One region of the Arthrobacter sp. Z4-13 genome, then DNA from elsewhere that is predicted to be linked to it. Evidence: riboswitches for the same ligand, from Rfam matches in the RefSeq annotation. Region 1 holds a riboswitch; the other holds the start of a gene.
The links. Region 1 has a riboswitch for glycine ahead of gcvP (aminomethyl-transferring glycine dehydrogenase). Riboswitches for the same ligand answer to the same signal wherever they lie in the genome.
Positions count from the first base shown of each region.

Region 1 (4,241 bases):
GCGGCAACGTAGTTCGCAGCCAGCAGCGCCGACTTGGTGGCCTCGGTCAGGCCCTGGCCGCCCATGAGCTTTACGTAGGCCCAGGAAATCGGCAGCACGCCGGCTGAACCGAAACGCGAAGCGGAGATGGCAACGCCTTTTTGTCCGGCAGGGCCAGAATCGTGTGCAGCCTTGTTGGCGTCGCCCGGCATGAACGGTGCAAGGTGCGCTTTCGCAGCAACAGGGCCGACGCCGGGTCCGCCGCCGCCGTGCGGGATGCAGAAGGTTTTGTGCAGGTTCAGGTGGGAGACGTCGCCGCCGAACTTGCCCGGCTGGGCCAGCCCAACAAGCGCGTTGAGGTTGGCCCCGTCAACGTACACCTGGCCACCGGCTGCGTGGATCGCGTCGCACACCTCGCGCACATCGGAGTCGTAGACACCGTGGGTGGACGGGTAGGTGATCATGATGGCCGAGAGGACGTCCTTGTGGGCCTCAATCTTGGCCTGCAGGTCGGCGTGGTCAATGGTGCCGTCAGCAGCCGTGGCCACCACGACCACCTTCATGCCGGCAAGAACGGCTGAGGCGGCGTTCGTGCCGTGGGCCGAGGCCGGGATCAGGCAGACGTTGCGCTGTGCCTCCCCACGGGAGTGGTGGTAGCCGCGGATGGCGAGCAGGCCGGCCAGCTCACCCTGGGAGCCGGCATTCGGCTGGATGGACACCTGGTCGTACCCGGTGATCTCCGCCAGGTCGGATTCCAGGCCGGAAATCAGCTCACGCCAGCCGGCAGTCTGCGAATCCGGAGCGAACGGGTGGATGGAGGCGAACTCCGGCCAGGAAATGGCTTCCATCTCGGCGGTGGCGTTCAGCTTCATGGTGCAGGAGCCCAGCGGGATCATGGTGCGGTCCAGCGCCAGGTCCCGGTCCGAGAGACGGCGGATGTAGCGCAGGAGCTGGGTTTCGGAGCGGTGGGTGTTGAACACCGGGTGCTGCAGGTAGGTGGAGGTGCGCAGCACCGGCTCGGGCAGCTCGAACCCGGCGGCGTCCACAACGGGACCGGCGCCAAAGGCTACGACAACCGCGGAGAGGACCTCCGGCGTCGTGGTTTCATCGACTGACACGCCAACTGTGTCCGCATCGATGAGGCGCAGGTTGATCCCGCGGGCTTCGGCCGCGGTGATCACCTTGGCGGCCTTGCCGGGCACGCGGACGGTGATGGTGTCGAAGAAGGTGTCGGACACCAGTTCGCGGCCGGCGATCGTCAGTGTGGTGGCCAGGGCGCGGGCGTTGTTGTGGACGGTTTCGGCGATCGCCTTCAGCCCGTCGGGGCCGTGGTAGACGGCGTAGAAGGACGAGACGATGGCGAGGAGGGCCTGCGCGGTGCAGATGTTGGAGGTGGCCTTCTCGCGGCGGATGTGCTGCTCGCGGGTCTGGAGGGCCAGGCGGTAGGCGGGGACACCGGCGTCGTCTTTGGAAACACCGACGATGCGGCCGGGGAGGGTGCGCTCCATGCCCTGGCGGACGGCCATGTAGGCGGCGTGCGGGCCGCCGAAGAACAGCGGGACGCCCAGGCGCTGGGTGGAGCCGACGGCGATATCCGCGCCCTGCTCGCCCGGCGGGGTAATGAGCGTGAGGGCCAGGAGGTCGGCGGCGACGGTGACCAGCGCGCCGCGGTCCTTGGCCTCGGCGATGACGGCGGACTGGTCCCAGACCCGGCCGGAAACGCCGGGCTGCTGCAGGACGAGGCCGTTGATGTCACCCTCGGGCAGGCCGTGGGTGAGGTCGGCAATTTCCACCTCGAAGCCAAGGGCTTCGGCGCGGCCCAGCACGATGGCGATGGTCTGCGGGAGCAGGTCGGCGTCGAGGACGGTCTTGCCGTCTTTCGCGGACTTGTCCTTGTTGGCACGGCGCATCAGGAGCACCGCTTCGGCAACGGCCGTGGCCTCGTCAAGGAGGGACGCGTTGGCCACCGGGAGCGCGGTGAGGTCCTGGACCATGGTCTGGAAGTTCAGCAGTGCCTCGAGCCGGCCCTGGGAAATCTCGGGCTGGTACGGGGTGTAGGCGGTGTACCAGGCAGGGGCTTCGAGGATGTTGCGGCGGATCACCGGCGGGGTCACGGTGTCGTAGTAGCCCTGGCCGATCATCTGCACGGCCGTCTTGTTTTTGCCGGCCAGCTTGCGGAGCTCGGCGAGGACCTGGACTTCGCTCAGGGCGCTCTCGAGGGTGAGCGGCTTGTCCTGGCGGATGGAATCGGGAACCGCGCTGTCAACGAGGCCATCAACGCTGTCGTAGCCGACGGCCTTGAGCATAGTATCAAGGTCGGCTTGGCGGCGCGCGCCGATATGGCGGTCTGCGAAGGTGGTTGGGGACGATTGAACCGTCATGAGAGGAACTCCATAATTCAGGTGGTGCCGAAACACCACGTTGATTCGGGTTCCTCCCCGCTCTGTATTGGACCTGAGAGTTTTGCGTTGCCTGCTGTTCGCAGAGCGCCACTTGCACCGTCGGTGAGCCCGGTTGCCCGGACTGCTTTCCAGAGTTGCCTTGCCGCGGCGGTACGTGGGCCTGAGAGATTCCTGGGGAGGATTTGCTCCTACGGCGCCTGCAGAACGTACCGGCAGGACTCTCCCGCCGCAGATCATAAGCATGTGCCACTGGTGGGTGACACGGCTCACACCTTACAGGGTTGCGGGGCGGGATGCAAAATTACCGTCCGATGGGTCGGAAATTCCGCCCCTTCCACAACCCCAACCACCTGTCGGATAATTGAAGACCCTCAAGAGGCGGGATGAGCACGATGACCAGCCACACCATTGCCGTCCATATCACGGTGGACGATCAGTCCCACCCCGCTGCGGTCTCCGAGTTGCTTGCTGAGTTGTCGTCCCGCTTCAAGGAAGTAACGCGGGCGGAGTTCATGCTGGGCGGGCAGCGCTGGGGCGGCGCGGAAACGCTCAACGTCCGCCGGGTGAAGACCGCCGCAGATGTGGTGGCTGTGTCTGCGCGTGACCGGAGGCATTTGGCGGCCCAGCTGGAAGCCGCGCTTGCCCACCGCGAAGCCGGCTACGGCGACGCTGAAGTGGGGGCGCTGTGGGAGTTCGCGAACAGCCTTGCGCGCACCCTTCAGATCGGCGCATCGGACCGGTTGTGACGGCGGCGTTGCCCTTTTTGGTGCCCTATTGCTTGTTGGAGCTGGTCCTTCTGCCGATCGTGTGGCCCGGCCAGAACGCCAGGACAAGCAGGCCGATAACGGCTACGGCCAAGCCAATCTGCGTCCCCTGGGTAACGAAGGCCAGCGGGACCTGGGTGACCCTCGTACCGGCGGCGGGCCCGGGTGCGCAGCTTGCACTCATGCTGAGCGAGACGCCTGTCCAGGAGCACCCGCGGATACACCTTGACCTGTACGCGGACGACCAGGACGCGGAGGTGGAACGGCTGCTCTCCCTCGGCGCGCAGCGGGTTGACTGGGACCTGTACCCGGAGGAACCCGACTTTGTGGTCCTCGCCGATCCCGACGGGAACCGGTTCCGGGTTGTTGACAAGAGCCCGGCGGTAGCCCCGCCCAATTGAGGGCCGCATCATTCCAGCTACGCAGCTAGAGGTATATCGAACAGCCGCTCCGCCAGCGTGATGAGGTGGCGCGGAGCGTCCGCTTCCTCGCCCGGCTTGCCGTGGCCCAGGAACATGGCCGTTCCGTGGATGGTTTCGTCCAGATCGATGCCCGCTTCGCGGATGAGGACTTCCGCCCGGACATTCTCGGCGTACCTGATTCCCTCACTGTCCAGGTACACGTGCCAGTCTCCGCTGGTGACAAGTCCTACGTTGCCGGCGGCCACACGCTGCAGTGCCGCCACGTCCAACTCCACGGTTCTGATGTGGACCGGATTAACGAGGCGGGCAGGGACGATCAGGGCATTGAGGGAGGTGTTCATGGTGGCGTCCTTGTAACGGGATACTTCAACTCTGGTGGTGGCTTGCGGCAACGGCTGGTTTGGCGCGGGCAGCCGACCAGGCTAGGAGTCCCGAATTCGGCTGCCCGCTGGCTTTTAGCGCTGGTTTTTGCGTGGCTTTAAGAATTTAATTTCACTGTTTACGCTTTTGGCTTTTTTATCTGCTCTTTTTTCAAGGATCGACTTGCCGACTTTTTTAGCAGCGCCGCTTTTGGGGGATTTTCCGGACATCGGAATCACGCCTTTCCATGCTTTGCGTTACCCGATACCATACCTGCTTTTATTTTTTTATCCAGTCCTTCAAAAACCGCTTAA
Region 1 is NZ_CP096459.1:3,411,069-3,415,309, forward strand. Features, by position in the region: gene gcvP (aminomethyl-transferring glycine dehydrogenase) at 1-2,360, opposite strand, end outside; glycine riboswitch at 2,413-2,518, opposite strand; glycine riboswitch at 2,520-2,617, opposite strand; gene M1E07_RS17550 (hypothetical protein) at 2,765-3,127, shown strand; gene M1E07_RS17555 (hypothetical protein) at 3,153-3,329, opposite strand; partial or broken gene M1E07_RS17560 (VOC family protein) at 3,277-3,546, shown strand; gene M1E07_RS17565 (hypothetical protein) at 3,564-3,908, opposite strand; gene M1E07_RS17570 (hypothetical protein) at 4,023-4,157, opposite strand.

Region 2 (4,241 bases), 1.5 Mb from region 1:
CATGGCCCCGGCCAGGGTTTCGCCGGCCTGTGCTGTGCTGTGGCCGGATGCAGCGGCTGCAAGACCTTCCGGGAGCCGCAGGTTGTGCTGGTAGGAGGCTGTAAGGATGGAGCCCAGCACGGCGGTTCCCAGCAGGGCACCCACCTCGTAACCTGTCTCCGAGATTGCTGAAGCTGCCCCGGATTTTTCCGGCGGCACGCTGCCGAGGATGAGGTCATTGGAGATGGTCTCGGCCGTTCCCACGCCCAGTGCCAGAACCAGCAGGGCAGCGAGCAGCAGTGCCGGGCCGTTGGCATGGCTGCCAAACGCCACCATGCTGTAGCCGGCGGCACTCATGGCCAGTCCGGCGCCCACCACGAATCCCGGCCGGATCCTTCGTACCACCGGAACCACCGCAAGGCCCGCCACCACGGTTGCCACCAGTGCGGGAATCATTGCCACGCCCGCAGCGGAAGGGGACATGCCCTCGAGGAGCTGAAGGTGCTGGGCCAGGAAGAGGATGAAGCCGTTGAAGGAAAACAGGGCCAGGACATTGGCGGTGATGGCCATGCTGAACACCCGGTTGCGGAACAGGGACATGTCCAGCAGCGGGCTCTCCAGCCGCTGTTGCCGGCGGACAAAAACGGCACCCATTGCCAGTCCAAAAGTTATGCTCCCCAGGGCCAATGGGCCGGCGCCTTCCGTGGCGAATTCCTTGATGCCGTAGACCACCGGAACCATGGTGAGCAGCGAGAGCAGGATGCTGGGCGCATCCACCCGCCCCGGTGTTGGGTCCTTGGATTCCGGGATGAATGCCGGGCCGAAAGCCAGCAGGGGCAGCATGATGGGTACGGCCACCAGCAGAATTGCGCCCCACCAGAACTGCTCAACAAGCCACCCGCCAAAGATCGGACCCAGGGCCGCGCCGCCGGAGAACCCCGCAGCCCAGATGGCGATTGCCAGCCGCCGGCGGTTCGGGTCAACGAAGATGTTGCGGATCAGGGAAAGGGTGGAGGGCATCAGCATGGCGCCGAAGAAGCCCAGGGCGGCGCGGCCGGCAATCAGCCAGCCGGCGCTGGGGGCGAAGGCCGTTACGGCTGACACAGCGGCGAAGCCGATGCTGCCGGTAATGAGGAGCCGGCGGCGTCCGATCCTGTCGCCCAGGCTCCCCATGGCAACGAGCAGTCCGGCCAGTACCAGCGGGTAGGCGTCCACGATCCACAGGAGCTCGACTCCGGATGTGCCCAGCGCACCCGCGATCGCGGGCAGCGCAAAGGTCAGCGCGGTGTTGTCCACGGCTACGAGGAGGACCGGGAACATCAGGAGTCCCAGTGCGAGCCAATCGCGCCAAGTGCCCGTGGCGCGATTTTGTTCAGGCGGGGCAGGTGGAGTGCTGCGGGTGATGCTCTGTGGGGAAGTGGCGGAAGACTTCATCATCCCTAAACTATACCGTCCGGACGGTATAGTTAAGAAACGGGGCCCGACGATGCATGATGGGAACCATGCCCCGAAAACCCGTTGCGCGAGACGCAGTCCTCGACGCCTTTGAAGAACTCCTGATTGATGTGGGGGAAAGGGCCGCCACGCTGGATGCAGCGGCCAAGCGTGCCGGCGTCTCCAAAGGCGGCCTGCTGTACCACTTCCCCAACAAGGAAGCGCTGATCACCGCCACCCTGGACCGGCTGGACCGGCTGGCAGGGGAGGACCTCGCCGCCATGGCGGCTGCGCCGGAAGGGGCTGCGGCATACTTCATCCGGTCATCGCTCTGGTCCGACACTCCGATGGACCGTTCCTTTGTCGCCGCGACGCGTCTCGCCGAGGTGGCCCATGAGGATGCGCGCCGCCGCTTTACTGTGATCCAGCAGCAATGGCTGGAGCTCATCGGCAAGGATGTGGGCCCGGCGATGGCAAAGGCTGTGCTGTACATGGGGGACGGGCTGTACTTCAACGCCATGTGGGAGAGCGGGCCGTCCGGAAACCCCGGCGACAGGCAGGCGGAGGTGGACGAACTGCTTGCCGCCGTCGAGCGGTTGAGGGGCTAGCTGCCATTTGCTCCTCAGTCAGTGGCATAGGAGAATTGGTCCATGTGTGGGCCGTCTCCGGCGCGCCCATACCCAAATGAATAGCCTTTGATCTGCGGCGGGAGAGTTCTGCCAAGGTACAAGCAGGCGCCGTAGGAGCAATACCTCCCCAGGAATCTCACAGGCCCATGTACCGCCGCGGCGAGGCACCTCTGGAAAGCAGCACGCTGTCCGCCTCGGTATCCGGTCCCGGATACTTGGAACGCTGTGCTCACCGACGGTGCAAGCGGGGCTTGCGCAAGCAGGCACCGCGGAAACTCTCAGGTCCAGTTACAGAGCGGGGAGGGCCCGAATCGATGTGGCGTACCCTGCGCCGCCTTAGTTATGGAGTTCCTCGTGACTGTATCTCCGGCCTCCGCCATCCCAGCCTCCGCCATCCCAGCCTCCGCCTCCCCGGCCACCGCCAATCCGGCCTCGGACCGCCAAACTCCTTCCGCCCCGGCCGCCGCCACCTTCGTTGACCGGCACATCGGCGCCCGCCGGGAGGCTGACGTCGACACCATGCTCGAGGCCGTCGGCTACGACACCGTGGACGCGCTGGTTGATACCGCCGTCCCCAAGGACATCCGGCAGGACTCCGCTTTGGAGCTGGCAGGCGCGCTGAGCGAGGTGCAGGCACTCGCTGAACTGCGCCGGCTGGCCGCCAGGAACAAGACCGCCGTGCAGATGATTGGCCAGGGCTACTATGACACCGTGACGCCCCCGGTGATCCGCCGCAACATCCTTGAGGGTCCGGCCTGGTACACCGCCTACACCCCGTACCAGCCCGAGATTTCCCAGGGCCGCCTTGAAGCTCTGCTCAACTTCCAGACCATGGTCCAGGACCTGGTGGGCCTGCCCATCGCGAACGCCTCTTTGCTGGACGAAGCCACCGCAGTGGCGGAGGCCGTACTGATGATGCGCCGCGCCAACAAGAACAAAGATGCGCGCGACGGCAAGACGGTGCTGGACGCGGACTGCCTGCCGCAGACCATCGCCATCGCGAAGGGCCGCGCCGAGGCTCTGGGCTTCGAGGTTGAGGTCGCGGACCTCTCCAAGGGACTGCCCGACGGCGTCATCAACGGTGTGGTGCTCCAGCAGCCCGGCGCTTCCGGCCGGGTTTTCGACCACAGCGCCGTGATCGCCGATGCCAAGGAGCGCGGTGCCCTGGTGACGGTTGCGGCCGACCTGCTCGCCCTGACCCTCATCACGCCACCAGGCGAGCAGGGCGCGGACATCGCCGTCGGCTCCGCGCAGCGCTTCGGCGTCCCGCTGTTCTATGGCGGTCCGCACGCCGCCTACATGGCAGTGCAGAAAGGACTGGAGCGTTCCATGCCCGGCCGCCTGGTGGGCGTTTCCAAGGACTCCGCCGGGGTTCCTGCCTATCGCCTGGCCCTGCAGACGCGCGAGCAGCACATCCGCCGGGAGAAAGCCACGTCCAACATCTGCACCGCGCAGGCGCTGCTGGCCATTGTGGCCTCCATGTACGCTGTGTACCACGGCCCCGAGGGGCTGAAGGCGATCGCCCAGTCCGCCCACGCGCATGCCAGGACCATCGCTGCTTCCCTCAAGGCCGCCGGCTTCGAGGTGCTGCACACCAGCTTCTTCGACACCGTCACGGTCTCGGTGCCGGGCAGGGCGGCGGGCATCGTGGCCGCCGCTGAGGCGAAGGGCATCAACCTGCGCAATATCGACGCCGACACGGTGGGCTTCTCCACGGATGAAACGACAACATCAGAAATTGCCGGCGGCGTCCTTGAAGCTTTTGGGCTGGAAGCCGTCGACGCTTCCGCCGGTGACTCCGAAGGCGCTGGCTTTGGCCTGGATGCCGCCGTCACGCGCTCCTCCGGCTTCCTGCAGCACCCGGTGTTCAACACCTACCGCTCCGAGACGCAGTTGCTCCGTTACATCCGTAAGCTTTCAGACCGGGACCTGGCGCTGGACCGCACCATGATCCCGCTGGGCTCCTGCACCATGAAGCTGAATGCCACCGCCGAGATGGAAGCCATTTCCTGGCCCGAGTTCGCCTCCATCCACCCGTTTGCCCCGGACTCCCAGACCGCAGGCTGGCGCGAACTGATTGCGGACCTGGAAGCACAGCTCACCGAGATCACGGGCTACGACCAGGTGTCCATCCAGCCAAACGCGGGTTCTCAAGGCGAGCTTGCCGGCCTGCTGGCGATCCGCGGCTACCACCACTCC
Region 2 is NZ_CP096459.1:684,288-688,528, forward strand. Features, by position in the region: gene M1E07_RS05110 (MFS transporter) at 1-1,416, opposite strand, end outside; gene M1E07_RS05115 (TetR/AcrR family transcriptional regulator) at 1,482-2,021, shown strand; glycine riboswitch at 2,110-2,206, shown strand; glycine riboswitch at 2,208-2,346, shown strand; gene gcvP (aminomethyl-transferring glycine dehydrogenase) at 2,385-4,241, shown strand, end outside.
Region 2: linked by a shared signal. The riboswitch ahead of gcvP (aminomethyl-transferring glycine dehydrogenase) and the one ahead of gcvP (aminomethyl-transferring glycine dehydrogenase) in region 1 are both predicted to bind glycine.